Regions from separate parts of the Erwinia sp. genome, predicted to be linked through region 2. Evidence: predicted binding sites of a transcription regulator. Region 2 holds the regulator's gene; the other holds the start of a gene.
What was found. Region 2 encodes ArgR, which controls arginine synthesis, uptake and breakdown. Its sites were predicted from a motif close to ANTGAATAAAAATACANT; they were not measured.

Region 1 (23,165 bases), on a different contig from region 2:
TGCAATCCGCAGACGCTGTGTGACAACCTGGCCACGCTTTCCGCTACCCATGATGTTGAACGTCTGGCGCTGTTTGACCAGTTCCCCTATACCCATCATATGGAATGCGGCGTGCTGCTGACGCGGCGCTAAATAAAAAAGAGCGATGCCCGGCATCGCTCTTTTTGTTGCTGTTCACTGTACCGCCGGACGTTAACCGCCCCTGCGCGCCCGCAGCTTGAGGCCAATCCAGAAGATCAGCGCAACCATTAAAATAGTCTGCACGAAGTTAGAGCCAAGCTCCGGATATTCTGCCCGGACAATCGCACTGTAAACCAGAATACCCAGCAGGAAAAACGCAGCGGCGAGGGAAGGCATTCCGTCCGGCATTGCGCGGTTAAGATAGCGCTGATGCAAACACCAGGCGGAAAGGCCCAGGGCGATAAGCGGGAAAACAGAAAATGGGACTATCGAACTAAACAGCACTGAAAACGAACCGTTAATAGATAGTCCGGTCAGAAAGGCCAGTAGCAGCGTGCCCTTATCCCGGCCAGTCGCTAAACTCATCTCACTCTCCTAATCATGGGAGCCTGACGACACCGCCAGCCGCTCCTGTTCGCGTCGATACCAGTAGTAAGCGCCTTTCGAGATCATACGTAGCTGCAATACCAGCCGCTCTTCCAGCTGGCGTCGCTGCGCCACGTCAATATCCAGCGCCTCGGCCCCGGCATTAAAAACGATAATGACCATCGCCTCCGCCTGCGCCTCGGTAAAGCTGCGCGGCATACGATTTTCAATTTCAAGATAGTCTGCCAGTTCAGCGATAAAGTGCTGGATTTCGCGGGCTACCGCGGCGCGAAACGCGGCTGAAGTACCGGAGCGCTCACGCAAAAGCAGGCGGAAAGCATTGGGGTTGTTACCGATGAACTCCATAAAGGTGGAGACCGAGGTGCGGATCACGCTGCCGCCTTTAGCGATACGCTGGCGCGCCTGTCGCATCAGCTGGCGCAGCATCAGGCCGCTCTCATCCACCATTGTCAGCCCAAGCTCATCCACGTCGCGAAAATGACGATAAAAGGACGTCGGGGCGATGCCCGCTTCCCTGGCGACTTCCCTCAGGCTCAGGCTGGCAAAACTGCGTTCGGCACTCAGCTGGCTGAATGCCGCTTCGATCAGCGACCGCCGTGTCCGTTCTTTTTGCTGTGCTCTGACGCCCATGTTTGTCATGTTTGTGCCTGTTTTGACTGCCAGATTTGCACTATATCAAACTTTTCAGCGTACAGCGGTATCAACTTTGTGAACGCCTGTTAACCCTTCACTTTGTCAATAAATGGCAAATCGAACAGTTAAAATTGGGAACCCGCTCACGAGATGTTAGAATAAAGTTGAAAATTTGTATAAGAATATAGGACGTATTGGTATGCAACAGTCTTATGATTATGACGCCATTGTTATTGGTTCCGGCCCCGGCGGCGAAGGCGCGGCGATGGGCCTGGTCAAACAAGGCGCCCGTATTGCCGTGATCGAGCGCTACCACAATATCGGCGGCGGTTGTACCCACTGGGGAACTATCCCCTCAAAAGCGCTACGCCACGCCGTCAGCCGCATTATTGAATTTAATCAAAATCCGCTTTATAGCGACCACACTCGCCTTTTGCGCTCATCTTTTGCGGATATCCTGAACCATACGGAAAACGTTATCAGCCAGCAAACGCGCATGCGCCAGGGTTTTTACGAGCGCAACCGCTGCCAGCTGTATCAGGGCGATGCCCGTTTCGTGGATGCCAACACTATCGAAATTGTTACGCATGACGGTAGCGTGGAAAGACTGACTGCGGAAAAATTTGTTATCGCCTGCGGCTCACGTCCTTATCATCCGGTAGACGTAGATTTTACCCATCCGCGCATTTACGACAGTGACTCTATTCTCAATCTGCATCATGAACCTGGCCACGTCATTATTTATGGTGCGGGCGTGATTGGCTGTGAATATGCGTCGATCTTCCGTGGTCTGAACGTAAAAGTTGACCTGATTAATACCCGCGATCACCTGCTGGCGTTCCTCGATCAGGAGATTTCCGATTCGCTTTCTTATCACTTCTGGAACAGCGGCGTTGTTATCCGCCATAACGAAGAGTTCGAGAAAATCGAAGGCGTTAGCGATGGCGTTATTATGCACCTGAAGTCCGGCAAAAAAGTGAAAGCCGACTGTCTGCTGTATGCCAACGGCCGTACCGGGAACACCGACGAGCTGGGGCTGGAAAACGTCGGGCTGGAAGCAGACGGACGTGGCCTGCTGAAGGTCAACAGCATGTATCAAACCGCTCAACCGCATATTTATGCCGTTGGCGATGTGATCGGTTATCCGAGCCTGGCTTCCGCCGCTTACGATCAGGGCCGCATCGCTGCACAGGCGCTGATGAAAGGCGAAGCGAACGCACACCTGATTGAAGATATCCCAACCGGTATCTATACCATTCCGGAAATCAGTTCAGTCGGTAAAACGGAGCAGCAGCTGACGGCTATGAAGGTGCCGTACGAAGTGGGTCGCGCACAATTTAAGCATCTGGCACGCGCGCAGATTGTGGGCATGAATGTCGGCAGTCTGAAGATCCTTTTTCACCGTGAAACCAAAGAGATCCTCGGGATCCACTGCTTTGGCGAACGCGCTGCCGAAATCATTCATATCGGCCAGGCCATCATGGAGCAGAAAAACGGCGGCAACACGATCGAATACTTCGTGAATACCACCTTTAACTATCCCACCATGGCCGAAGCCTACCGGGTGGCTGCGCTAAACGGGCTAAACCGCCTGTTTTAACGTGTTGCTCATATAACCCTGCATATGGGTGCGGATCGCCTCTGCCAGCTGCTCATAGCGGCCGCGCAGCGGCGAGCCGGGCCGGTAAACCAGCGCGATAGTGCGCTGCGGTTCCGGCTTATAGCAGGGCAGATAACAGACGCCGTCCCGTACACGCTCTTTCGGCACGGCCAGCGCGGGCAGTAGCGTAATGCCGCTGCCTGCCGCCACCATATTGCGCAGCGTTTCCAGACTGGTCGCGCGAAAATGCGTATCTTCGTCCGCCCCGGCCTGGAAGCAGAAGCCCATAGCCTGATCGCGCAGGCAATGGCCGTCTTCCAGCATCAGTAGCTTCTCCCCCGCCAAATCCGACATCGGGACGCGATCGCGATCGTGCCATGGGTGATCCTGATAGATCGCCAACTTCATCGGCTCATCGAATAGCGGTACCTCGATAAAGGCTTCTGACTCTTTCACTAAAGCCAGGATTGCGCAGTCCAGCTTGCCGCTGTCCAACTGGGCCAGCAGCTGCTGCGTTTGTGCCTCGTGCAGATACATCTCCAGCTTGGGAAACGTTTTATGCAGCGTCGGGATAATTTGCGGCAGCAGGTAAGGTCCCACGGTTGGGATCAGGCCGATATGCAGCGGCCCGGACATGGCCTCGCCCTGCTGGCTGGCCATCTCCTTCAGTACCTTGACCTCGCGCAGTACGGTGCGCGCCTGATCGACCAGCAACAGGCCAGCCTGAGTGAAAAGGACTTTACGGCTGGTGCGTTCTAACAGCATAACGCCCAGTTCATCTTCCAGCTTGCGGATCTGCCCGCTGAGCGTAGGTTGACTGACGTGGCAGGAATCCGCTGCCCGTCGGAAATGCCGATGTTCAGCCAACGCTACCAGATACTCAAGATCGCGAATATTCATCTTTTCCTCCGAGCCACGATAGTTCGTGGCGATAGATAGGATAGCAATCAACGATTAGCCCTATCAAGTGCAGATGGTAATAATGTCCCCCGTTCGAGAGATGAGTCACCTAATTAAGAGGTAGTTTATGTTTGCAAGTCAGGAAGGTAAGTCAGTCCCACAGGTCACGTTCCACACACGTCAGGGCGACAGCTGGGTAGACGTCACGACTGACGAGCTGTTTAAAGACAAAACTGTCATCGTGTTCTCTTTGCCAGGCGCATTCACGCCAACCTGTTCATCCAGCCATCTGCCGCGCTATAACGAGCTGTCAGACGTTTTCAAAAAACATGGCGTGGACAACATTCTGTGCGTATCGGTCAATGACACTTTCGTTATGAACGCGTGGAAAGCCGATCAGCATGCTAACAACATTACGTTTATCCCGGATGGCAACGGCGATTTCACTCGCGGCATGGAAATGCTGGTCGAGAAAGCGGATCTGGGCTTTGGTCCACGCTCATGGCGCTACTCCATGCTGGTTCGCAACGGCGTGGTAGAGAAAATGTTTGTTGAACCAAACAAGCCGGGCGACCCGTTTGAAGTCTCTGATGCCGATACCATGCTGCGCTACCTGGCGCCGGAATTTAAGGTGCAGGAGTCCGTCTCGCTGTTTACCAAACCGGGCTGCCCGTTCTGCGCTAAAGCCAAGCAGATGCTGCTGGATCGTGGTATTCAGTACGAAGAAATCGTGCTGGGTCAGGATGCTACCACCGTTAGCCTGCGCGCCGTCACCGGTCGTGCAACCGTTCCTCAGGTCTTCATCGGTGGACGCCACATCGGCGGCAGCGACGATCTGGAACAGTTCTTTTTAGCCTGAGAATTAAGAAGGCGAGCCACTGCCCGCCCTCTTATGTGCCTAAAATTAATAAGATAAGTCGAAACTACGTTGGCGGGCCTGATGCCCGCCTTTTTTTGGCTTACGCCAGCCGGTTTTTCGCGTCAGTAATAGCCAGCGACACCTGATGGGGAGACACGCCTCCCTTCGCGTTGCGCTTGTCCAGACAGGACTGTAACGACAGAACGGGATAAACATCCGCACCAATCGCCTCACTATACTGCTGTAACTCCTCCAGCTTCAGCGCTTCCAGCGCCACACCTTTGCCGATGGCCGCTACCACCACTTCGCCTACGATATGGTGTGCTTCGCGGAACGGGACGCCTTTAACCACCAGATAATCAGCCAGTTCGGTCGCGTTGGCATAGCCCTGCTCTGCCGCTTCCTGGCAGCGCGGACGCTTCACCTGGATGCCGTCCAGCACCAGCGCCGCCATATGCAGACAGTCTGACCAGGTATCCAGCGCATCGAACAGCCCTTCTTTGTCTTCCTGCATATCTTTGTTGTAGGCCAACGGCAGGCCTTTCAGCGTCATCATCATGCCGGTCAGCGCGCCTTGGACACGGCCACACTTGCCGCGGATCAACTCCAGCGCATCGGGATTTTTCTTCTGCGGCATCAGTGAAGAGCCAGAAGTGACCTTATCGGACAGCTCTACAAAGCCAGATTCGCCGGTATTGAAGAAAATCAGATCTTCAGCAAAGCGCGAAAGATGCACCATGCCGATAGAGGCGTCGGAGAGCAGTTCCAGCACGTGGTCGCGGTCGGAAACGGTGTCCAGGCTGTTGCGCGTGGCACAAGCAAAGCCCAGCCAGCTGGCCAACTGCTCGCGGTCAATCTCGTAAGCCGTGCCGGCCAGCGCGCCGCAGCCCAGTGGGCTGACGTCCAGACGTTTCAGTGTATCCTGCAGGCGGCTTTCATCACGCGCCAGCATCTCTACATAAGCCAGGCACCAGTGTGCAAAGGTCACCGGCTGGGCGCGCTGCAAATGGGTATAGCCCGGCATGACCGCATCCTGATTCGCTTCCGCCGTTGCCACCAGCGCCTGCTGCAGCTGACGCGTGGCGCTCAGCAGCTCGCTGACCTGCGCTTTACACCAGAGTTTCAGATCGGTAGCCACCTGATCGTTACGGCTGCGCCCGGTATGCAGCTTTTTGCCCAGCGCACCCACTTTCTCAATCAGACGACCTTCCACATAGCTGTGAATATCTTCCGCGTCGCTTTCCAGAATCTGCTGTGGATTCGCGCGCACTTCTTCAAGCAGCACGTTCAGCGCGCCTTCCAGCTGCTGCTGCTCTTCTGCGGTCAGCACGTTGACCGTCACCAGGGCTTTGGACCAGGCTACGGATCCGACAATGTCCTGCTCTGCCAGACGATAGTCAAAGCGCAGCGAGTCATTAAACAGTTTAAAACGTTGATCTGCTGCCTGAGTAAACCGTCCACCCCAAAGTGCCATGTCAGTGCTCCCTTAAATTCGTTGAGTTTTTTCAAAAGGCGGCCTGCGCCGCCTGATTACACCCGGCAAACTACCGGTTTACTTTTTCTCGTTCAGTGCACGGATACGTGAAGAGAGTGAGAACAGACGGATAAAGCCGCCCGCGTGACGATGGTCATACACTTCGTCTTCGCCGAAGGTAGCAAACTCTTCTGAATAGAGGCTGTTAGCGGATTTCTTCTGGGTAGCCGTTACCTGCCCTTTGTAGAGCTGCAGCACCACTTCACCGTTGACTTCTTCCGCCAGCGATTCGGCTGCGGCCTGGATAGATTTACGCAGCGGGGCGAACCAGCGGCCGTCGTACACCACGTAGGACATCTCATGCCCCAGCTGCTCGCGCCATTTAAAGCTATCGCGATCCAGAACCAGCTGCTCAACCGCCCGCAGCGCGTTGACCATAATGGTGCCACCAGGGGTTTCGTAGCAGCCGCGAGACTTAATGCCCACCAGACGGTTTTCCACGATATCAATACGGCCTACGCCGTGCTTAGCACCGATAACATTCAGTTTTTCCAGACAGCCGAACGGGCTCAGCGCCTCGCCATTTACGGCAACCACGCGGCCTTTCTCGACGGATACCGTCACCTGCTCAGGCTGGTCCGGTGCTTCCAGCGGATCGACAGTCCAGACCCAGCAATCTTTGTTCGGCGCGTTCCATGGGCTTTCCAGCACGCCGCCTTCGGTAGAGATATGCCAGGCGTTTTCGTCACGGCTGTAGATTTTTTCCAGCGACGCGGTGGTCGGAATATTGCGCTCTTTCAGGTAGTCCAGCAGCGCTTCACGGGAACGCAGGTTCCACTCACGCCAGGGCGCGACGACTTTCAGCTGCGGTGCCAGCGCGGTGTAGGTGGTTTCGAAACGCACCTGGTCATTACCTTTACCGGTCGCGCCGTGGCACAGCGCATCCGCGCCAACTTTCAGTGCCAGTTCCACCTGCGCTTTGGCGATGATTGGACGCGCCATTGACGTACCCAGCAAATAAGTGCCTTCATACAGCGCGCCGGTTTGCAGCACGGGATAGACATAATCGCTGATAAACTCTTCACGCAGATCCACTACGTGGCACTCGGAAGCGCCGGACTGGAGCGCTTTCTGCTCAACACCTTCCAGATCGCCACGTTCCTGGCCAATATCGGCCACAAAAGCCACCACTTCACAGCCGCCATAGTTCTCTTTCAGCCATGGAATGATCGCGGAGGTATCCAGACCGCCAGAGTAAGCCAGAACGATTTTTTTGATGCTTTTATCTTGCATTGTCTTTTCCTTGAACCGGTTAAGCGAGGATCCGGGTGCCAATCGACACGCCGTTAAATAGGGTTGGCAGCCGCTCGGCATGGCGCCAGCTGGCAATATCCACCGGGCGGCCCAGCGTGCGGGCGGCATCCAGCGCAGCGTTAACTTTAACAATCATGCCGTCAGTAATGATGCCCTGCGCGATCAGCTGTTCCGCCAGTGCGGCAGTCATCTCTTCAATGCGCTGGCCTTTGCCGTCCAGAATGCCGCTGACGTCGGAAAGCAGGACCAGATCGGCGCCCAGCGTCGAGGCCAGCGCGGTAGCAGCCTGATCGGCATTGACGTTCATCAGCTTACCGTCTTCAGTAATGCCGATAGAGCTGATCACCGGCAGGAAGCCTGCGTCCAGCAGCATATTAATGAGTTTAGGGTTGCCAGGCGTCGCCTGCCCTACATGCCCCAGCTCTTCATCAAAAGCCGCCACGTTAACGCTGCCGCCGTCGCCCAGGCACAGGCCAACGGCATCAATGCCGTGTTTTTTCGACCAGGCCAGCAGCGTTTTATTGGCGGTGCCCGCCAGTGCGCCGGTAATGATATCGATCTGATCGGCTGGCGTTACGCGCAGGCCATTTTTCTTTTTCACCGGCAGCGCCAGCTTCTTCATCAGTTCGTCGACCAGGCAGCCGCCGCCGTGAACGATCAGCAGTGGCCGCTGGTGGGTTTCGCGGTACGCTACCAGCGCGTCAAACAGGCGGGCCAGCGCCTCTTCACTATCCAGCAACACGCCGCCGAGTTTAATAATTAAAGGATTGGTCATGGGCTTTCTCACTGATTAAATAAGCGACTGCGTTTCCGGGAAACCGAAACGAATATTCATACACTGCACCGCCTGCGATGACGCGCCTTTCAGCAGGTTATCCTCTGCCGAGACGATAATCGCGTGCTCACCCTGCACCGCAAAGCCAATATCACAAAACGGCAGGCCAACCACGCCTTTGATCGACGGCACGCCTTTATCATAGACACGCACCAGCGGTTTATCGTGGTAGGCGTTATGGAAAACTTCCGCCACGTCCTCACGTGTCACGCCTGCTTTCAGCCGACAGGTGGTGGTCGCCAGGATACCGCGCGGGAAGTTGCCCAGGTGCGGCGTGAAGATGACCGGTACGCCAAGGTGCGCGGCGATTTCCGGCTGGTGCCGATGGGTGAAAATACCGTAGGGCTGCAGGCTGACTTCACAAAAGCTGGTGGTAACGGACGCTTTGCGCCCCGCGCCGCTGACGCCGCTGGTGGCGTTGATGACCGGCCACTGCGCTTCGTTCAGCAGATCCGCTTCAATCAGCGGCTTCAGTGCCAGCTGGGCGGCGGTCGGGTAGCAGCCCGGCACGGCAATCAGCTGCGCTTCTTTTAATGGGTTCTGCTGCCATTCCGCCAGGCCATAAACGGCTTTTTCCAGCCAGGCTTTATGTTGATGCGGGAAGCCGTAATAGTCGGTGAAGAAGCTTTCGTCGTTAACACGAAACGCCGCGGACAAATCGAATACCACGCAGCCAGCGGCCAGGAATTCAGGCGCCAGATCGTGGCTCACTTCGTGCGCCGTCGCCAGGAAGACGACGTCCACTTTGTCGGCGAACTCCGCCGCGTTCGCCAGCGGATGCAGCGGGATGTCCATAATCCCTTTCAGCTGTGGATGCAGATCGGACAGCAATTTTCCTGCGTCAGGGCTTTGCGCCGATACCGCTAAAGCGGTTATGTTCACCTGAGGGTGACGATTCAGGTAAGTCGCAAGCTCTACGCCAGCATAGCCACTGGCACCAACAATCAGCGTATTTAACATCGGGCACCTTATAACGGTCTCGGGTTGGGGGCGACGGCTTTACGCCGTATTCCCACGCGGTTAGCGCCGGATATGCAGGAAATTTGGTTTCCATCCCCACGCCATTAATGTATTTTTATTCACTATTAATGCATGAATATTGATACTATCCTAACGCAAGGACTGTCAACAGTGAAGACAAAATTACCGCCTTTTATTGAGCTTTACCGTGAGTTGATTGCCACGCCGTCCATCAGCGCCACCGACAGCGCGATGGATCAGAGTAATGAAGCTTTAATCAGTTTGCTGGCAGGCTGGTTTCGCGATCTCGGCTTTGAGGTGGAAGTCCAGCCGGTTCCCGGCACGCGCCATAAATTTAATATGCTGGCCCGGACTGGCGACGGCGCTGGCGGCCTGCTGCTGGCCGGTCATAGCGACACCGTACCGTTCGACGACGGCCGTTGGACGCGCGATCCCTTTACGCTGGCCGAGCACGATAACAAGCTGTATGGCCTGGGGACCGCCGATATGAAAGGTTTCTTCGCCTTTATCCTTGATGCGCTGCGCGATGTTGACGTGAAGAAGTTGACGAAACCGCTCTACGTGCTGGCAACGGCCGACGAAGAAACCTCAATGGCGGGTGCGAAATATTTTTCTGAAAACGCCACCGTGCGGCCCGACTGCGCCATTATCGGCGAGCCCACCTCGCTTCAACCGGTACACGCGCACAAAGGACACATGTCGAACGTTGTCCGCATTGAGGGCCAGTCCGGCCACTCCAGCGATCCTTCACGCGGCGTCAACGCCATTGAACTGATGCATGAATCGATTACGCAGCTGATGGCGCTGCGCAATACGTTGAAAACACGTTATCACCACGACGGCTTCGCCATTCCTTATCCCACCATGAATTTTGGTCACATCAACGGGGGTGATGCCGCTAACCGCATTTGTGCCTGTTGTGAATTGCATATGGATCTACGGCCGCTGCCGGGCATGACCCTAAACGAACTGGAGGGCTTGATTAACGAGGCGTTGACCCCCGTCAGCGAACGCTGGCCCGGCCGCGTCAACGTCAGTCAGCTGCATCCGCCCATCCCTGGTTATGAATGCCCTGCCGACCATCGGCTGGTGAAAGTCGTGGAAAAGCTGCTGGGGACGGAAACCAGCATCGTGAACTACTGCACAGAGGCGCCGTTTATTCAGGAGATCTGCCCGACGTTAGTCTTAGGGCCGGGATCGATTAACCAGGCGCATCAGCCGGATGAATATCTTGATACCGCGTTTATTAAACCTACCCGCGAGCTCATTACGCAGGTTGTGCAGCATTTTTGTTATCACTGAGTGAAACGCGGGGCATTTGGCTGGTTAAAAGGCCTTTTACCCCGGCTTTATTCCCTGTTTCACGATAAGAATAACTTATCCCGCTACACCCTTGTTAAATTTCTTAAATTACCGCTAGTTAGCCACAGGTTCGTGCGCGTTTAAGTCAATTGACGGATGGCAGGGAACGTGGCTAGATAAAAGGCAATGTTATACCGGCGACGGTAGAGAGTGATAAAAATAACGGTCAGGGGTCATATGAACGAACAATATTCCGCAATGCGAAGTAACGTCAGTATGCTCGGCAAACTCCTCGGGGATACGATTAAGGATGCGCTTGGCGAGAACATCCTGGAACGGGTGGAAACCATCCGTAAACTCTCCAAGTCGTCCCGCGCGGGAAACGATGCCCACCGTAAAGAGCTGCTTACCACGCTGCAAAATCTATCCAATGATGAACTGTTACCGGTTGCGCGTGCCTTCAGCCAGTTTCTGAACCTGACCAACGTTGCCGAGCAGTACCACACTATTTCCCCCAAAGGCGAAGGCGCCAGTCATCAGGAACTATTGACGAAAACGTTTGAACGCCTGAAGCAACAGCCCAATCTGACCGAAGCGAACATTCGCGAGGCTATTGAATCCCTGTCTCTGGAACTGGTCCTGACGGCGCACCCGACGGAGATTACCCGCCGCACGCTGATCCACAAGCTGGTTGAGGTCAACAGCTGTCTGAAGCAGCTGGATCACAACGATCTTTCTGACTACGACCGATCGCAGATTATGCGCCGCCTGCGCCAGCTGGTTGCGCAGGCCTGGCATACGGACGAAATCCGTAAATATCGTCCGACGCCGGTCGATGAAGCTAAATGGGGCTTTGCGGTAGTAGAAAACAGCCTGTGGGAAGGCGTTCCGGCCTTTCTGCGCGAGCTGTACGAACAGGTAGAAGCGTCGTTTGGCGTAAAGCTGCCGGTGGACTTTGTGCCGGTGACGTTTACGTCATGGATGGGCGGCGACCGTGACGGCAACCCGAATGTGACGGCTAAAATTACGCGCCATGTGCTGCAATTAAGCCGCTGGAAAGCCACCGATCTGTTCCTGCGCGATATCGCCGTGCTGGTTTCCGAGCTATCGATGTCGGAATGTACGCCAGACGTCCGCGAACTGTGCGGCAATCCGGAGGCGCTGGAACCTTACCGCGAAATCATGAAAAACCTGCGCGCCCAGCTGCTGGCAACTCAGGCCTATCTGGAATGCCGTCTGAAGGGCGAGCGGCCTGCCCGTCCCGATAATTTGCTGATCTCTAACGAGCAGCTTTGGGATCCGCTCTACGCCTGTTATCAGTCATTGCAGGCCTGCGGCATGGGCATTATCGCCAACGGCCAGCTGCTGGATACGCTGCGCCGCGTCAAATGCTTCGGCGTGCCGCTGGTGCGCATCGATCTGCGCCAGGAGAGCACACGCCATACCGACGCCATTGCGGAAATCACCCGCTATTTAGGCCTGGGCGACTACGCCAGCTGGTCGGAAGCCGATAAACAGGCATTCCTGATCGGTGAGCTGACCTCTAAACGTCCGCTGCTGCCGCGTCAGTGGGAGCCGAGCGCCGAGACGCAGGAAGTGCTGGATACCTGCCGCGTGGCGGCGGAAGTGCCGAAAGGCTCCATTGCCGCTTACGTTATCTCCATGGCGAAAACGCCTTCCGACGTGCTGGCAGTACATTTGCTGCTTAAAGAGGCGGGTATCCCCTTCGCCATGCCGGTCGCACCGCTGTTTGAAACTCTGGACGACCTGAACAACGCCAACGACGTGATGCGTCAGCTGCTGGATATCGACTGGTATCGCGGCTTTATCAAAGGCAAGCAGATGGTGATGATTGGCTACTCCGACTCGGCAAAAGATGCGGGCGTGATGGCGGCCAGCTGGGCGCAGTATCAGGCACAGGATGCGCTGATCAAAACCTGTGAAAAGGCGGGCATCGCGCTGACGCTGTTTCACGGACGCGGCGGCACTATTGGCCGTGGTGGTGCACCGGCCCATGCGGCACTGCTTTCCCAACCACCGGGCAGCCTGAAAGGCGGCCTGCGCGTCACCGAGCAGGGTGAAATGATCCGCTTTAAATATGGCCTGCCGGAAGTCACCATCAGTAGCCTGACGCTGTATACCGGCGCAATCCTTGAGGCCAACCTGCTGCCACCGCCGGAGCCGGAAGCCGCCTGGTGCAGCATTATGGATCAGCTTTCCGCGGATTCATGCGAGATGTATCGGGGCTACGTGCGGGAAAACGCCGACTTTGTGCCCTATTTCCGTTCGGCTACGCCGGAGCAGGAACTGGGCAAGCTGCCGCTGGGTTCCCGTCCGGCCAAGCGGCGCCCCACTGGCGGAGTGGAGTCGCTGCGGGCGATACCCTGGATCTTTGCCTGGACGCAAAACCGCCTGATGCTGCCAGCATGGCTGGGTGCCGGTGCAGCGCTGCAAAAAGCGATGCAGGCGGGCCATCAGGATCAGCTGGAGGCCATGTGCCGCAACTGGCCCTTCTTCTCAACGCGTCTGGGCATGTTGGAAATGGTATTTGCCAAAGCGGACCTGTGGCTGGCCGAATATTACGATCAGCGGCTGGTGGATCACACTCTGTGGCCACTGGGCAGGCAGCTGCGCGACCAGCTGGCTTCCGATATCAAAGCGGTGCTGACCATCGCCAACGATGCGCATTTGATGGCTGACCTGCCATGGATCGCTGAATCCATCGCGCTGCGCAACGTTTATACCGATCCGCTGAACGTGCTGCAGGCCGAGCTGCTGCACCGCTCCCGCCTGCAGGACATCAACGGTGAGGAGCCGGACCCGTACGTGGAGCAGGCACTCATGGTGACCATTGCCGGGGTCGCGGCGGGAATGCGTAATACGGGCTAACGCTTGATGGCGTTCATCTCCACCAGAGATGAGCGCCTTTTACGGTTTAATGGGTGACCAGGCGCACCAATAATTGACCACCCTGACGCCGTACTGATTGGCCTCTTCCACCACTTCTATTCTGTCCATGCCCCTTTCGCAATTTGCGGCGATCCATGCCCTGCTGCTGCAAAACTGTATCCAGCGGTTAAGATGACGATCTTTAAGCCACAATCCCATTTCGCAACGGCCCGACTTGCCGTGGCTGGGGCCAGGGAAAGAGACGTCATATTCCGTCAGATACTGGAGCCTTTGATGGGGGAGATAGCGCACCAGCGCGGAAGGCAGCTGTAACGAAAACACGCCGATCATAAAGACGCTGTAGCAAAAAAGTTTGGCGAGCTGTACCCGCGTCAGGCGGTGACGAAAGAAAACAACGGCGATGAGGGTAATCAGTACGGCGGCAATCACACCGACTGTACCTGCGAGCCAAAAAACATTCATCGTACTGGCAAGATAAACGTTGCGCGAAAGGCCGGACCAGAACGTCATCGCCCATAAAGGCGCAACGATAAAAAAAACCGTCAGTAAGCACCCTTTTACCCCAAGCCGTTTTATTTCCCTGATAATGTTGTGCATGAGTTCCTGATGTTGCCTTCCCTGAGAAACATTTATCATAAAAAAAATGCCGCCCCGCGTAAACGAGTCGGCATCGGGCTTTCACTCCTCAGGCCGGCACGGCCACGGCAGGACGGACGCCCAGCGTATGGCAAATGGCGTAACTCATTTCCGCCCGATTCAGCGTATAGAAATGGAAGTCTTTCACGCCTTCACGGCTGAGGATTTTCACCATATCCATCGCTATGTTAGCCCCTACCATTTTGCGGGTTTCCGGGTCGTCGTCCAGTCCGGCAAACATGCTGGTCATCCATCCCGGCACGCGCACGTTGGTCAGCGTGGCAAAACGCTGCAGCTGCTTAAAATTGGAAACCGGCAGAATACCCGGCACGATTTCCACATCGATTCCGGCGATAACGCAGCGATCGCGAAAGCGTAAATAGCTTTCCACATCGAAAAAGAACTGGGTGATGGCCCGGTTTGCGCCCGCGTCGATTTTGCGCTTCAGGTTAATCAAATCTGACTGCGCGCTTTTGGCTTCAGGATGCACTTCCGGATAGGCGGCAACAGAGATATCAAAGTCACCCACTTCCTTTAGCAGCGCCACCAGATCCGCGCCGTACATCTCCGGTTTGCCGCCGCCCGGGGGCAAATCACCGCGCAGCGCCACGATATGCCGGATCCCATTGTCCCGGTAATCCTGTGCAATAGCGCGCAGCTCGCTGCGGCTGGCGTCGATGCAGGTTAAATGCGGCGCGGCTTCCAGCCCGGTGCGATCCTTAATGCCTTTAATAATAGTGTGCGTGCGGTTGCGCTCGCCTGAATTCGCGCCGTAGGTAACCGAGACGAATTTTGGTTTCAGGCTGCTAAGGCGATCGATTGAGTGCCACAAGGTCTGTTCCATTTCGCTGGTGCGCGGCGGAAAGAACTCAAACGAGACGTTAATTTGTCCGTGCAGTTCGGCCAGACTCTGGTTTAGTGCTTCGCGCTGACTGGCGTGAAAAAAACTCATGGCTTACCTCATCGATCGCAGAATGAAACGGCCCTATTGAATGTCTATACGTTTAGACGTCCAGACATTCAAAGTGACCGATTCGCGGTTTTCCGTCAACAGATAAATGATGCCGCAGCGTGACAAATTCTCAACGAATGTGAATAAAATTCATACAGAAAAAAGAAGTGAAGAAAATCAAAGGGCCGCGTGAGCGCGGCCCGGAGAGAAACTACAATAGCTGGGCCAGCCGGTTGATATCGGACTGGATAGCGCCTGCCGTTACGTCACGTCCCGCGCCTGGCCCACGTATCACCAGCGGGTTGTCGCGGTACCAGCGGCTTTCGATGGCGAAGACGTTATCGCAGGGCAGCAGCGCCGCCAGCGGATGGTCTTCACGGACGGCCTCAACGCCGACACGAGCCTTGCCGTTAGCATCAAAGCGAGCCACGTAACGCAGTACCAACCCCATCTCTTGCGCAGCTTCGAAGCGCTGCTGCATCTGCTCGTTCAGCACCTCGCCGTTCTCAAAGAAGTGATCGACCGACTCGCTTTCACAGCTTTTCGGCACCAGCGACTCCACGCGCACCTGATCCGGTTCGATATCGTAACCTGCCTCACGAGCCAGAATGACCAGCTTACGCATCACGTCCTGCCCGGAAAGATCGACCCGGGGATCGGGCTCGGTCAGTCCCTGCTGCCATGCCTGATCCACCAGCTCGGTAAACGGCACGGTGCCGTCATACTGTAAAAAGAGCCAGGAAAGCGTGCCGGAAAAGATGCCGCTGATGGCAATGATACTGTCGCCGCTTTCACGCAGATCGCGCACGGTGTAGTTAACCGGCAATCCGGCACCGACGGTAGCGTTATACAGCCAGTGCCGACCGGTTTTGGCGAAGGCATCACGGATTTGGCGATAGCGATCGCTGCTCGACGCGCCTGCTACTTTATTGGCGCCAATCACATGGAAACCGTGGCTGGCGAAATCCAGATATTGTTCGGCAAGTTGTTCGCTGGCGGTGACGTCCAGCACCACAAGGTCGTCGAACGGGTGCGCCCGCATCCACAGAAACAGCGACTCTTCATCCCGCGTCACCGCTTCGTCATCAAAGAAGGCCAGCGCGCGGCTGGCATCCAGACCTTCATAACTTAGCAGGCTGCGTCGACTGTCGACCACACCCGCTAAAACGTATTCAAAGCCCGTGCGCGCCGATAAAGTTTCCTGTTCGCGCGCGAAGAGTTCCAGCCAGCGGGAGCCAATATTGCCTTTGCCAAACAGCATCAGACCGACCTGCTTTTCTGCCCGGAACAGCGACTGGTGCAGACCCCGAATCAAATGCTCGGTTGGCCCTACACGCAGTACGGCAACCAGGCTGATCCCCTCTTCCGACTGCCAGATAAATTCGACCGGCTGGTCTTTCAGCTGCTGCCAGAAACGGTGGCTGTGCAGCGGATTGCGGCAGACGCCCGCGCCCACCAGCGCCACCAGCGCCATGCTTTCCCGCAGCTGTAAGCGGCCGGGGATACCGGCATCCTGCAGCAGCGTCAGCGCGCTGTTAACCACTTCCGAGGTATAGCAAAGCTGTAAAAGATGGCGATCCGGATGGATGCCCGTAGCCAGAGGACGCAGCTGCGCGCGCTGAAGCAGACGCTCAATTTCTTTCTGTGCCGTAGCGAAATCATGCTGCGGCGGAACCTGGAACTCAATCAGACAAACATCGTCGTGGCTGGTGACGATCCGGGCGCCCGTACCGGAAGCCAGCACGCGCTCAATACGCGTTGAGCCCTGCTCCGGCTGGTAACTACAGCGCAGTTGCAGATCGATATCGCTCCCGGAAACAGGCTGCAGCGTACGGGTATGCAGCACCGGCGCGGCGAGACGCGCCAGCTCGCTGGCCTCATCCAGCCGCAGCAGCGGCAGCAGACAGGCGTCCTTCACCTTGCGCGGATCCGCACTATAGACGCCCGCTACGTCGCTCCAGATAGTGACGCGCGACACGCCAGCCAGCGCGCCGATTTGCGTAGCCGAATAGTCACTGCCGTTACGGCCCAGCAGCACGGTTTCTCCCGCATCGTTGCGGCTGATAAAGCCGGTCACCACCAGGCGCTCGCCGGGATGCTGAGCAATCAGCTGCTGCAGCAGCGGCCAGGATTTCCCTTCATCAACCTGGGGCTGAGCGGCCCGTTCGGCACGCAGAAATTCTCGCGCGTCCAGCCAGCTCGCCGCCATATCCTGCTGCTCTAATACGGCCGCCATCAGCCGTGCCGACCAGATCTCGCCGTGCCCCACGACTTCCGCATAGGCGGCTTCGGTTATGTTGCCATCCAGCAGAGCGGCCAGCTTTTCCAGATCGCGGATAAATTCACCGATCAGCCCGTCCGCTATTTGTGCCGGCAGCAGGCTGCTGATTAACTCGCTCTGGTAGCGTCGCAGCGCCTGCTGCACCTGATGCGCCGACAGGCGATCGCTCTGGCTCAGCTTCAGCCAGCTGATTAGCTGGTTAGTGGTGCTGCCCGCCGCGGAAACCACCATCACGTCGCCTGGACGGCTGTATTCAGCCATGATCCCCGCTACCCGCAGATAGCATTTGGCATCGGCAAGGCTGCTGCCCCCAAATTTATGCAGCTGACGCGCGCCTGCTGCCACTGCTGAATGACTCATGCTTACCTCTTAGCCGCTATCCGAAATGCATTATCCAGATCGGCAATTAAATCTTCGTGATCTTCAATCCCTACGGAAATGCGTAGCAGCGTATCTGAAATGCCGGCTGCCGCTCGCGCCTCGGCTGACATGCCCGCATGGGTCATGGTGGCGGTATGAGAGATGAGGCTTTCTACCCCGCCCAGCGACTCAGCCAGCGTGAACAGTTCCAGCGCCTTCAGAAAACGACGCAGCGTCTGCTCGTCGCCGTCCAGTTCAAAGCTGAGCATCGCGCCGAAGCCTTTTTGCTGGCGAGCCGCAACCTGATGGCCCGCGTTTTCCGGTAGTGAAGGATGATACAGCTTTTTTACCAGCGGCTGTTGTTTCAGATAATCTACGATGGCCTGCGCGTTGCGTTGGGCAGCGGCCATCCGCGGCGCCAGGGTACGCAGACCGCGCAGCAGTAAATAGCTGTCGAAAGCCGCACCGGTCACGCCGATATTATTGGCCCACCAGGCCAGCTCTTTCACCTGCTCGGGATCTTTAGCAATCACCGCGCCTGCCACCACGTCAGAGTGGCCGTTGAGGTATTTCGTGCAGGAATGGATCACCAGATCGGCGCCCAACGCCAGCGGGTTTTGCAACGCGGGACTGAGGAAGGTGTTATCGACCACGCTAACCGCGCCCGCTTCCGCCGCCGCTTTGCAGATAGCCTCAATGTCCACCACGCGCAGCAGCGGATTGCTCGGGCTTTCCACCAGCACCAGCTTCGGTTTTTCTGCCAGCGCGGCGTGCAGCGCTTTCTCATCACCCTGATCGACAAACTTCACGCGATATGCACCGCGCTTGCTCAGGCTATCAAACAGACGATAGCTGCCGCCATAGCAGTCGTGCGGGGCCACCAGTAGATCGCCCGGCTTCAGGAAGACGGTGCAAACCAGATGGATCGCCGACATGCCGGTATTGGTCATGACCGCGCCTGCGCCGCCTTCCAGCTCGGCCAACGCGCGCTGTACCACGTCACGGGTAGGATTACCGCGACGCGAATAGTCATGTGCCCGAGGCTCGTTGAAATCGGTAAAGTTATAGGTGCTGGAAAGGTGGATTGGCGGGACAACGCAGCCATACTGTTCGTCATCATTCAAGCCGCTGCGTACCGCGATGGTTGCCTGTTTACGCGTCATGGTGCATAAATTCCTGCAGGAGAAAGAAAGAAGAGCCACCAGCATAACAGGGAACAGATAGACGTCAATACATCTGGACTTCTAAATGTCTTTGCGTATAGATTGAGCAATCTGTCAATAACCGGTAATATTACCTTTTTGCTCCCCACCAAAAGGGGCGCAAAGCAGTGTGGCATAGCCCAACTTCGGGCATAATTAGCTGAATTTCGGCACAGTAAATATTAATGATGACTAAGGTAACCCATGGCTGAATGGAATGGCGAATATATCAGCCCTTACGCTGAGCACGGTAAAAAGAGCGAGCAGGTAAAAAAAATTACGGTATCCATTCCGTTAAAAGTGTTGAAGATTCTGACCGACGAGCGTACCCGTCGTCAGGTTAACAACCTGCGTCATGCCACCAACAGCGAGCTGTTGTGTGAAGCGTTTCTGCATGCTTTTACCGGCCAGCCTTTGCCGGATGATGTCGATCTACGCAAAGAGCGCAGCGACGAAATCCCGGAAGCAGCCAAAGCGATCATGCGCGAAATGGGTGTCGATCCCGATACCTGGGAATATTAAGCGCAGACATAAAAAAACCCAGCCGAGGCTGGGTTTTTTGTTGCATCCGAAACGGTATCCGCTTCGTGCAGGCGACTTATTTGCTGCCTGGGATGCTGAAACGCTTGTTGAAGCGGTCAACACGACCACCGCTGGCAACATCACGCTGCTTGCCGGTGTAGAACGGGTGGCATTTGCCGCACACGTCCAGGTTCAGGTCGTGACCCACGGTTGAGCGGGTTTTGATTTCGTTACCGCAAGAACATTTAGCAGTAACTTCAGCGTAATTTGGGTGAATACCTTTTTTCATGGGAAAACCTCAGTTAAGGCCGTGTCGCTCTCCCGTGCCAGGAATACCCTGCACCGGCACCACACGAAGATTAATAATTCAGGTGATTTGATACCAAAATGCCGTATCAACGGCGGCGAACTATACAGAAAATAACCGCTCGCTGCAATCGAATCCGCACATTCAGGAAGACACAGTGTACACTATCCCGCTCATAATTTCATCCGGATAAATTCATGCCCGTCGTTCAGGTCGCTCTGCCCGTTCCGCTTGCCCGCAATTTTGACTATCTGCTGCCTGCACATTTGCCGGCGGTAGTACCCGGCGCGCGCGTCAGCGTGCCGTTTGGCAAACGCAAAGCGGTTGGCGTAGTGGTAGGGCTTGCTGAAACCAGCGACTTTCCCCTCGACCAGTTAAAGCCTGTTGATGAGGTGTTGGACGACGAGTCGCTCTATCCCGCTTCGCTGTGGCGCATTCTGCTGTGGGCAGCCGACTACTATCACTATCCGCTGGGTGAAGTGCTGTTCCACGCTATGCCCGTTTTGCTGCGCCAGGGGAAACCCGCACAGGCAGCGCCGCTCTGGCAATGGTTTATCACGGAAACCGGTCGGGAAACCGCGCCGGAAAGCCTGAAGCGCGCGCCAAAACAGCAGCAGGCACTGGCGGCGCTGCGCCAGCGTAATCTCTATCGCCATGAAATTGGCCAGCACGACATCACCGATGCCACGCTTCAGGCGTTACGGGCCAAAGGATTATGCGATCTTCAGACGCAGCAGCGCGCGCCGCAGGACTGGCGGACGCATTACGCCGTCAAGGGCGAACGGCTGCGGTTGAATACCGAACAGGCAACGGCCGTAGGCGCCATGCGGGCAGAAGACGACCGTTTCGCCGCCTGGCTACTGGCTGGCATTACCGGGTCCGGCAAGACCGAAGTGTATCTGAGCGTGCTGGAAAATGTGCTGGCTAACGGCAAACAGGCGCTGGTGCTGGTACCGGAAATCGGCCTGACGCCGCAAACTATTGCCCGCTTCCGCGAGCGCTTTAACGCGCCGGTAGATGTACTGCATTCCGCGCTTAACGACAGCGAACGGCTGGCGGTCTGGCTGCGCGCGCGCCAGGGTGAAACGGCTATTGTTATCGGGACCCGTTCGGCACTGTTCACGCCTTTTGCCCACCTGGGCGTGATTATTATTGATGAAGAGCACGACAGCTCCTACAAGCAGCAGGAGGGCTGGCGCTATCAGGCGCGCGATCTGGCCGTTTTCCGCGCCCGTCAGGAAAATATCCCGATTGTTATGGGCACCGCCACGCCAGCGCTGGAAACACTGCACAACGTACAAATGGGCAAGTATCGCCAGCTGAACCTCAGTAAACGAGCGGGTAACGCGCGTCAGGCCACGCAGCAGCTGATCGACCTGAAAGGCGTGAAGCTTCAGGGGGGTCTGTCGCCAATGCTGATCAAAAAGATAGGTCAGCACCTGCAGGCAGACAATCAGGTGCTGCTCTTTTTAAACCGACGCGGCTTTTCTCCGGCGATGCTTTGCCACGAATGCGGCTGGATAGCCGAATGCCAGCGCTGTGACCGCTACTATACGCTGCACCAGCACCACCGCCAGCTGCGCTGCCACCACTGCGACAGCCAACGTCCTGTGCCGAACCAGTGCCCGCAGTGCGGCTCGACGCATCTGGTGCCGGTCGGCCTGGGCACCGAACAGCTGGAACAAAACCTGAGCGAGCTGTTTCCCGGCGTGCCCCTGTCCCGCATCGACCGCGACACCACCAGCCGCAAAGGCGCGCTTGAACAGCATCTGGCCGACGTCCATCGCGGCGGCGCCCGCATCCTGGTCGGCACGCAGATGCTGGCTAAAGGCCATCACTTTCCTGACGTGACGCTGGTTTCGTTGCTGGACGTCGACGGCGCACTGTTTTCTGCCGACTTCCGCTCTGCCGAGCGCTTTGCCCAGCTTTATACCCAGGTGGCTGGCCGCGCGGGTCGCGCCGGAAAGCAGGGTGAAGTGATGCTGCAAACGCACCATCCTGAACACCCTCTGCTGCAAACGCTGCTGCATCAGGGTTACGACGCTTTTGCGCAGCAGGCGCTGGTCGAACGCAAAACCGTCTTTCTGCCGCCGTTTACCAGCCACGCGCTGTTCCGTTCAGAAGATCACGATAATCAGCAGTCCGCGCTCTTTTTACAGCAGCTGCGCAATCTGCTGGAAGCCAGCCCGCTTAAGGATGAGGCGTTTTGGGTAATGGGTCCGGTTCCGGCGCTCCAGCCCAAGCGCGGCGGGCGCTACCGCTGGCAGCTCCTGCTTCAGCATCCTTCCCGCGCGCTGCTGCAGCGGCTGATCAAGGCAACATTGCCGCTGATGGGCACGCTGCCGCAGTCGCGTAAGGTGAAATGGACGCTGGATGTGGATCCCACCGAAAGCTGAAATTCCGTAGAACAGTGGGCCTCCGATTGCGAGACAGCTCGAAAAAAGTCGCACAAGTCACTATTTTTATGCAAATTAAGTAACGCAATTGATTAGCATTGGTTAATTTCACGGTGAGGGTCAGCCATAAAGCTGGCAAGAAGCCTTTTATTTCCGGCTAATGCCGGGCGGCCAACAGACCGGGACGAGGAGAACAGCGGTGGAGCACAAGCCAGAAACCGTGGGCGCCACGATGAAAGACGTGGCGGAAAAAGCGGGCGTGTCGACGGCAACCGTTTCCCGCGCCCTGATGAGTCCGGAAAAGGTTTCTGCCGCCACGCGCCAAAAAGTCGATGAGGCGGTGATTGCCGTCGGCTACTCACCCCATGCCATGATTCGTCACCCGCGACGCAGCGAGTCCCGCACCATACTGGTGATAGTGCCTGACATCTGCGATCCCTTTTTCAGTGAAATTATTCGCGGCGTGGAATCGGTGGCAGCCGATGAAGGCTATCTGGTGCTGATCGGCGACTGCGCTCACCAAAACCGCCAGGAGAGCGCTTTCCTGAATCTGGTGATGACCCGACAGATTGACGGCATGGTGCTGCTGGGCTCGCAGGTGCCTTTTGAAACGGGGCCGGAAGAGCAGCGCAATCTGCCGCCGATGGTGATGGCAAACGAATTTGCACCCGACCTGGCGCTGCCCACCGTTCATATCGATAACCTGACGGCGGCGTTCGAGGCGGTAAACCATTTACTCAAGCTGGGTCACGAGCGTATCGCCTGCGTGGCAGGGCCGCAGGCGATGCCGCTGTGTCAGTATCGTCTACAGGGCTATATTCAGGCGCTGCAGCGTAACGGTATCGCGCTGGATCCACGCTATATCATCCGCGGCGACTTCACTTTCGACGCCGGCAGTCGCGCGTTAAAACAGCTGATGCAGCTACCGCAACCGCCGGATGCCCTTTTCTGCCACAGCGATATCATGGCGCTGGGGGCAATGGCGCAGGCAAAAACAATGGGGCTACGTGTCCCTAAAGATCTGTCGCTGATTGGGTTCGATGATATCGAGCTGTCACGCTACAGCGATCCCCAGCTGACCACCATTGCCCAGCCACGTTTCAATATTGGCCGTGAAGCAATGAACCTGTTGCT
Region 2 (6,364 bases):
TAAAGCGGGCGATATCATTACCTCGCTGGACGACAAGCAGGTAGAAAGCTTCGCCGCGCTGCGGGTAAAAATTGGCACGACCGCGCCGGGCAAAGAGGTCAAGGTCGGCCTGTTGCGCGACGGTAAACCGCAGACGCTGACCGTGAAGCTTGACAACAGCACGCAGACCGCCAGCGCCGTCCTGTTAAGCCCTGCCCTCCAGGGCGCCACGTTAAGCGATGGTGCGGCGAAAGACGGCACGAAAGGCGTCAGCGTGGATAACGTCGAGAAAGGCACGCCAGCCGCCCAGTTTGGCCTGCAAAAAGACGATATTATTATCGGGCTTAACCGCACACGCGTTGAAAGCCTGGCCGATCTGCGTAAGCAGCTGGCGGCAAAACCTTCGCTGCTGGCCCTGAACGTGATCCGCAACGGTGAGAGCCTCTACCTGCTTTTACGTTAAAACTTCGGGCGGACACCTGCGCGTCCGCCCGACTCATGGTATCCTGCCCGTCGTCTATTCATTCATCAGTTAAAGCCATGTTTCCTAAACTTATGCGTTCAGTGCTTTTTGGCCTGGTGATAGCAGGCCTGCTGCTGGTCGCGCTGCCCGCGCTGCGCATCGGCAATAATTTTTTTACGTTAAAAGATGACAGCGCTGACCAGGCGCCCGTGAGCTATAACGCGGCTGTACGCCGCGCTGCACCTGCGGTAGTAAACGTCTATAATCGCAGCGCCAACGCGTCGGCCCATAATCTGGAAATCCGTACGCTGGGTTCAGGCGTGATTATGGATGCCCGTGGCTATATTCTGACCAATAAACACGTCATCAATGATGCCGATCAGATTATCGTAGCGCTTCAGGATGGCCGAATTTTTGAAGCGATGCTGGTAGGATCGGATAGCCTGACTGATTTGGCTGTATTAAAAATCACGGCTTCCGGCCTGCCTGTGATTCCTGTCAATCCCAAGCGTGTGGCGCATATTGGCGATCTGGTCATGGCCATCGGTAATCCTTACAACATCGGTCAGACGGTAACGCAAGGCATTATCAGCGCCACGGGACGTGTTGGCCTTAGCCCTTCCCGCTATCAGAATTTCCTGCAGACTGATGCCTCTATCAACAAAGGGAACTCCGGCGGCGCGTTGATTAACTCACTGGGCGAACTGATGGGCATCAATACGCTGTCGTTTGATAAAAGTAACGATGGCGAGACACCGGAAGGCATTGGCTTTGCCATTCCTGGCGCGCTGGCCACGAAGATTATGGACAAGCTTATCCGTGATGGCCGTGTTATTCGTGGCTTTATCGGCATCAGCGGGCGTGAAATCCCACAAATGCACGGACAAAATGGCAGCGTCGACCACGTTCAGGGTATCGTCGTGACCAACGTGTCGCAGGGTGGGCCGGCGGCGAAAGCGGGCTTACAGGTTAATGACGTGATCGTCAGCGTGAACCATAAGCCAGCCGTTTCGGCACTGGAAACCATGGATCAGGTGGCCGAAATCCGACCGGGGACAGCGATTGACGTGGATATTTTGCGTAACGATCGCAAGATGACGCTGCAAATTACCGTGCTGGAATATCCAGGCAATTAAACAGCAAGGGCCAGCGCAAGCTGGCCCTGAATAGATTACTTCACAAACTCTTCGCCCTGAGCAATATCTTTTTTCAGCGTCTCCAGCATGTTCTGCAGAGCCTGCTCTTCAAAAGGACTTAAAGCCCCTATCGGTTTGCGCTCTTCAACGCCGTTTTTCCCCAGCAGCAGTGGCTGAGCGAAAAAGCGAGCGTGAGCGCCATCGCCTTCAACGTAGGCGCACTCCACTACATTGCTCTCGCCCTGTAATGCACGCACCAGCGCCAGGCCAAACTTCGCCGCAGCCTGGCCCATCGACAGCGTAGCGGAGCCACCACCGGCTTTGGCTTCGACCACTTCCGTACCCGCATTCTGGATGCGTTTAGTCAGGTCGGTTACTTCCTGTTCGGTAAAACTTACCCCCGGGATCTGTGACAGCAGCGGCAGGATTGTCACGCCTGAATGGCCACCGATAACCGGCACGTTCAGCGCCGCCGGATCTTTACCTTTTAGCTCCGCCACGAAGGTGCCAGAGCGGATAATATCCAGCGTGGTCACGCCAAACAGTTTGTTTTTATCGTAAACGCCCGCTTTCTTAAGAACCTCGGCGGCGATAGCCACGGTGGTATTAACAGGGTTAGTAATGATGCCAATTAACGCTTTTGGACAGGTAGCGGCGACCTGCTCAATCAGGTTGCGCACGATACCAGCATTCACGTTAAACAGGTCTGCACGATCCATACCCGGCTTACGCGCCACGCCCGCGGAGATCAGAACGACGTCGGCGCCATGCAGAGCAGGCGTGGCGTCTTCTCCGCTAAAGCCTTTGATTTTCACTGCCGTAGGGATGTGGCTCAGATCGACAGCCACGCCAGGCGTCACAGGCGCGATATCATACAGTGAGAGCTCTGAACCTGCCGGAAGTTGGGTTTTAAGCAGAAGAGCAAGTGCCTGGCCAATGCCGCCAGCCGCGCCGAGAACTGCAACTTTCATCCTAAACTCCTTATTATTTTTGAGGGGGAAGTGCCGTGGAATCATTTGCTTATGAGCATATCTGGCCTGCGAGGCCTGAGCGACGATCTTTACCCTTATACACGATGGCGCATCATACAGGATAAAGCGACGAGGGACTGATCGCACGCTGCCGATTAAGGCCATTCATGGCTGCAGGCAACGCGATCACCGCTACCCTACACCGTTAATACTTAGCCAAACAACATCAATTTTATAACAATCTGTTCACTTATTGTGCGTGACGTTGCCCAATAAGGCGAATTTTTCAGAAGAATAGTCGGCAGCACGGGTAAGACGGCGTAAGAGAACGGCTTTATTTGCATAAAAATTCAAAAAAATGCATAATAGATCGTTATCCCGAGTGGGAATTTCCTTGCGACCTCTAGCGAAAAACTATGCGTAATCCAGCAAAACAAGAAGATCTCATTAAGGCATTTAAGGCCTTATTAAAAGAAGAAAAATTTAGCTCGCAGGGCGAGATCGTCACTGCGCTCCAGGAACAGGGCTTTGATAATATCAATCAGTCTAAGGTGTCGCGTATGCTGACGCGCTTTGGCGCCGTGCGCACGCGCAACGCCAAAATGGAGATGGTTTACTGTCTGCCTGCCGAGTTAAGCGTGCCGACCACCAGCAGCCCGTTAAAAAACCTGGTGCTTGATATCGATCATAACGATGCGCTTATCGTGATCCATACCAGCCCTGGTGCAGCACAGCTGGTTGCCAGAATGCTGGACTCGTTCAGCAAGCCAGAAGGTATCCTGGGAACCATCGCCGGTGATGACACCATTTTTATCACGCCGGCTCGTCACGTTAGCATCAGGCATCTGCGTGATTCCGTGATGAAATTTTTCGATCAGTCGTCATAAACTGCCGGTTTTTATGCAGTTTTTTATCGTTTTTCCTTCGCGCTGACGACCGTCGGCGCTTTATATCTCTCTGCTCACCCGCCGATAAAACAGCATAATCCACTCTATTATTCCCCCCTTGCCGCCGTTTAAATCCAGGGACTCTCGTCTCATAGTGTGATCTGCCACAAATAAGCGCACAAATGGTTAAATTGATCTATCTCAATGTTTTTAGACGTATTTAACCTGACCAGGGCAAATTATAAGCATCTTTTATAACCGAACGTTATTAAAAAGTGGTTAACGGCTTAAATATCGCAACAAAACATTATTAGCATGCTATTAATATTTTCCGTTATTAGATCTATACTCTTTTTCGTGATGTGAATCACACTAACAACACGATAAAAACAACGACGAGGAAAAATTTCATGAACGTAAAAACCAGTATGGCTGCCGTTAGCCTGCTTTCCGTGCTCTCTTTTGGTGCTTTTGCAGCTGAATCTGTTAACGCGGATCAGGCGCAAAGCATGCAATCGATCGGCACCGTCAGCGTGAGCGGCGTCAGCGCATCCCCTACGGATATTAATGCCCAGCTAAGCCAAAAGGCCGATGCCCAGGGCGCTAAGGCCTATCGTGTGGTAGAGGCCTATTTGAACGGCAACTACCATGCCACGGCTGAGCTGTATAAATAATTCTTTAACCCTGACGATAACCCCAAGAATAATAAACGTTTTACAGCCCTTTCGGTTATCGCCCTACTTCTGGAGCATCTGCTATGAACACGAAATTTACGCTTGCTGTATTAGGTCTGGCTTCCGTTCTCTCTTTCGGCGCCAGCGCGGCTAACCTTGTGACCGATCAACAGGTTGCCAGTGAAAATCTGCAGTCTATAGGGACCATCAGCGTCAGCGGCATTGATGGCGCGCCAACCACTATTCGCCAGCAGCTTTCACAGAAAGCTGACGAACAGGGCGCAAAATCCTATCGGGTGATTGAGGCCTACAACAACGGCAACTATCACGCGACCGCAGAACTTTATAAATAAGATGGGCGACGGGCAGGCGTTGAACCTGCCTCTCTGTCGACGACCTGAAAGGTTTCAGACGCGGGTTGTTGATGACAATGAGGATAGAAAATCATGAAAACAACTTTTGCCGTACTAAGCCTGCTCTCCGTACTCTCTTTCGGCGCTTCCGCTGCACAGCTGGTTAACGCAGAGCAATCACAAAATCTGCAATCTGCAGGCACCATTTCGTTAGGTGGCATAGCGGGTGCACCGATGGATATCCGTCAGCAGCTGTCGCAGAAAGCGGATGAGCAAGGTGCCAGCGCCTATCGCGTTATAGAAGCACGCAATGACGATCGCTGGCACGTTACCGCTGAACTCTACAAGTAATTCCTCGTCACCGTACCCTACGGTTTATGACGAACCTTTTGGCCCCGTTCGCCGGGGCCCTTTTTCGTTTCAGCGCACATTAAAGCGCAGCTCGCCTTCCAGCTCCTCCTCTGCTTCATCAAACAGCAGAATTAGCGCGCCATAGCGCCGACGCTGACCTGTGCCGAGATGCACAAACACGATCTCCAGCGGCAGCGGCAGCAACCTTTCACTTACCACATCCCACAGGCTGTCCAGGTCCGTAATAAGCCGATCGCTTAGCGAAAAGCGCTCGCTGAACTGACGGAGAAAATGCGCCTGGTCTACGATCTCATTAAAATCAAAAATTTCTGTTCTCATACTGCCGCTCCCAGGGAAAACGGTCGGGCGACGCCGGGCCGCCCGGTGAGTTACAGTCCCCCAATATGCAGGGCTTTGACCTCTAAAAACTCTTCCAGTCCCAGCACCGATCCTTCCCGTCCCAGTCCGGACTCTTTTACGCCGCCAAACGGTGCCAGCTCGGTGGATACCGCGCACTCATTGATGCCAATCATGCCGCTTTCCAGCGCTGCCGACACGCGGAAAATACGCTGTACATCGCGAGTATAGAAATAAGCGGCCAGACCAAATTCGGTATCATTGGCGCGACGGATGACCTCCTCTTCGCTGTCGAAACGGAAACAGGCAGCTACCGGGCCGAACGTCTCTTCCCTGGCCAGCATCATCTTTTCATTGGCTTCGGCAATGACCGTTGGCTGCCAAAAATTACCGCCAAGTCCGTGTCGGTCACCGCCGACAACGATTTCCCCGCCTTTCGCTTTGGCATCCTTAACGTGCTGTTCCACCTTATCTACGGCGGACGCTTCAATGAGTGGGCCCACTACTACACCTTCCTCACTGCCGTTCCCCACCTTTAGCCTGCTCACCTCTTCCGCCAGCTGGCTGACAAAGCGGTCGTAAACGCTGTTGTGAATAAAGAAGCGGTTAACGCTGACGCACACCTGGCCCGCATTGCGGAATTTGTTGGCAATGGCCCCTTTTACAGCCGCGTCGATATCCGCATCTTCAAATACGATATAGGGCGCGTTACCTCCCAGCTCCATCGACACTTTTTTCATCGTTTCGGCGGCGTTACGCATCAGCAGCTTGCCGACCTCGGTGGAGCCGGTAAAAGAGATCTTTCTGACCACCGGACTGGCCATAATGGCCTCGCTGATGGCTTTGGTATCCCCCGCCACGGCATTCAACACACCATCAGGCACGCCTGCTTTTTTCGCCAGTGCGACCAGCGCAAAGGCCGACAGCGGCGTGTTATTGGCGGGTTTGATAATGCCGGTACAGCCGGCGGCCAGTGCGGGTCCCAGTTTGCGCGTCAGCATCGCCATGGGGAAATTCCAGGGCGTAATAGCCGCGACCACGCCGATGGGTTCACGCGTAGCCAGAATGCGCGATCCCGCTTTAGCGGGGGGGATAATTTCACCGTTAGCGCGTTTTGCCTGTTCGGCAAACCACTGAATAAAGCTGGCGGCATACTCGACCTCGCCTTCGGCCTCTTTAACCGGCTTGCCCTG

Region 1: a site for ArgR is predicted at 9,249-9,266, ahead of argC (N-acetyl-gamma-glutamyl-phosphate reductase). Genes of this name have one in related genera too.

The regions. Positions count from the first base shown of each region.
Region 1 covers NZ_DALZCD010000012.1:1,580-24,744, forward strand. Annotated here, with positions in the region: gene trmA (tRNA (uridine(54)-C5)-methyltransferase TrmA) at 1-132, shown strand, start outside; gene RTK32_RS01915 (YijD family membrane protein) at 193-546, opposite strand; gene fabR (HTH-type transcriptional repressor FabR) at 556-1,197, opposite strand; gene sthA (Si-specific NAD(P)(+) transhydrogenase) at 1,400-2,800, shown strand; gene oxyR (DNA-binding transcriptional regulator OxyR) at 2,783-3,700, opposite strand; gene RTK32_RS01935 (glutathione peroxidase) at 3,828-4,559, shown strand; gene argH (argininosuccinate lyase) at 4,660-6,033, opposite strand; gene RTK32_RS01945 (argininosuccinate synthase) at 6,112-7,326, opposite strand; gene argB (acetylglutamate kinase) at 7,346-8,122, opposite strand; gene argC (N-acetyl-gamma-glutamyl-phosphate reductase) at 8,138-9,142, opposite strand; gene argE (acetylornithine deacetylase) at 9,314-10,465, shown strand; gene ppc (phosphoenolpyruvate carboxylase) at 10,703-13,354, shown strand; gene RTK32_RS01970 (hypothetical protein) at 13,394-13,972, opposite strand; gene metF (methylenetetrahydrofolate reductase) at 14,061-14,963, opposite strand; gene RTK32_RS01980 (bifunctional aspartate kinase/homoserine dehydrogenase II) at 15,175-17,604, opposite strand; gene metB (cystathionine gamma-synthase) at 17,607-18,767, opposite strand; gene metJ (met regulon transcriptional regulator MetJ) at 19,011-19,328, shown strand; gene rpmE (50S ribosomal protein L31) at 19,405-19,617, opposite strand; gene priA (primosomal protein N') at 19,833-22,031, shown strand; gene cytR (DNA-binding transcriptional regulator CytR) at 22,231-23,165, shown strand, end outside.
Region 2 covers NZ_DALZCD010000225.1:119-6,482, forward strand. Annotated here, with positions in the region: partial or broken gene RTK32_RS16345 (PDZ domain-containing protein) at 1-442, shown strand, start outside; gene degS (outer membrane-stress sensor serine endopeptidase DegS) at 520-1,578, shown strand; gene mdh (malate dehydrogenase) at 1,614-2,549, opposite strand; gene argR (transcriptional regulator ArgR) at 2,966-3,436, shown strand; gene yhcN (peroxide/acid stress response protein YhcN) at 3,847-4,110, shown strand; gene yhcN (peroxide/acid stress response protein YhcN) at 4,194-4,463, shown strand; gene yhcN (peroxide/acid stress response protein YhcN) at 4,557-4,814, shown strand; gene RTK32_RS16380 (hypothetical protein) at 4,884-5,153, opposite strand; gene RTK32_RS16385 (NAD-dependent succinate-semialdehyde dehydrogenase) at 5,204-6,364, opposite strand, start outside.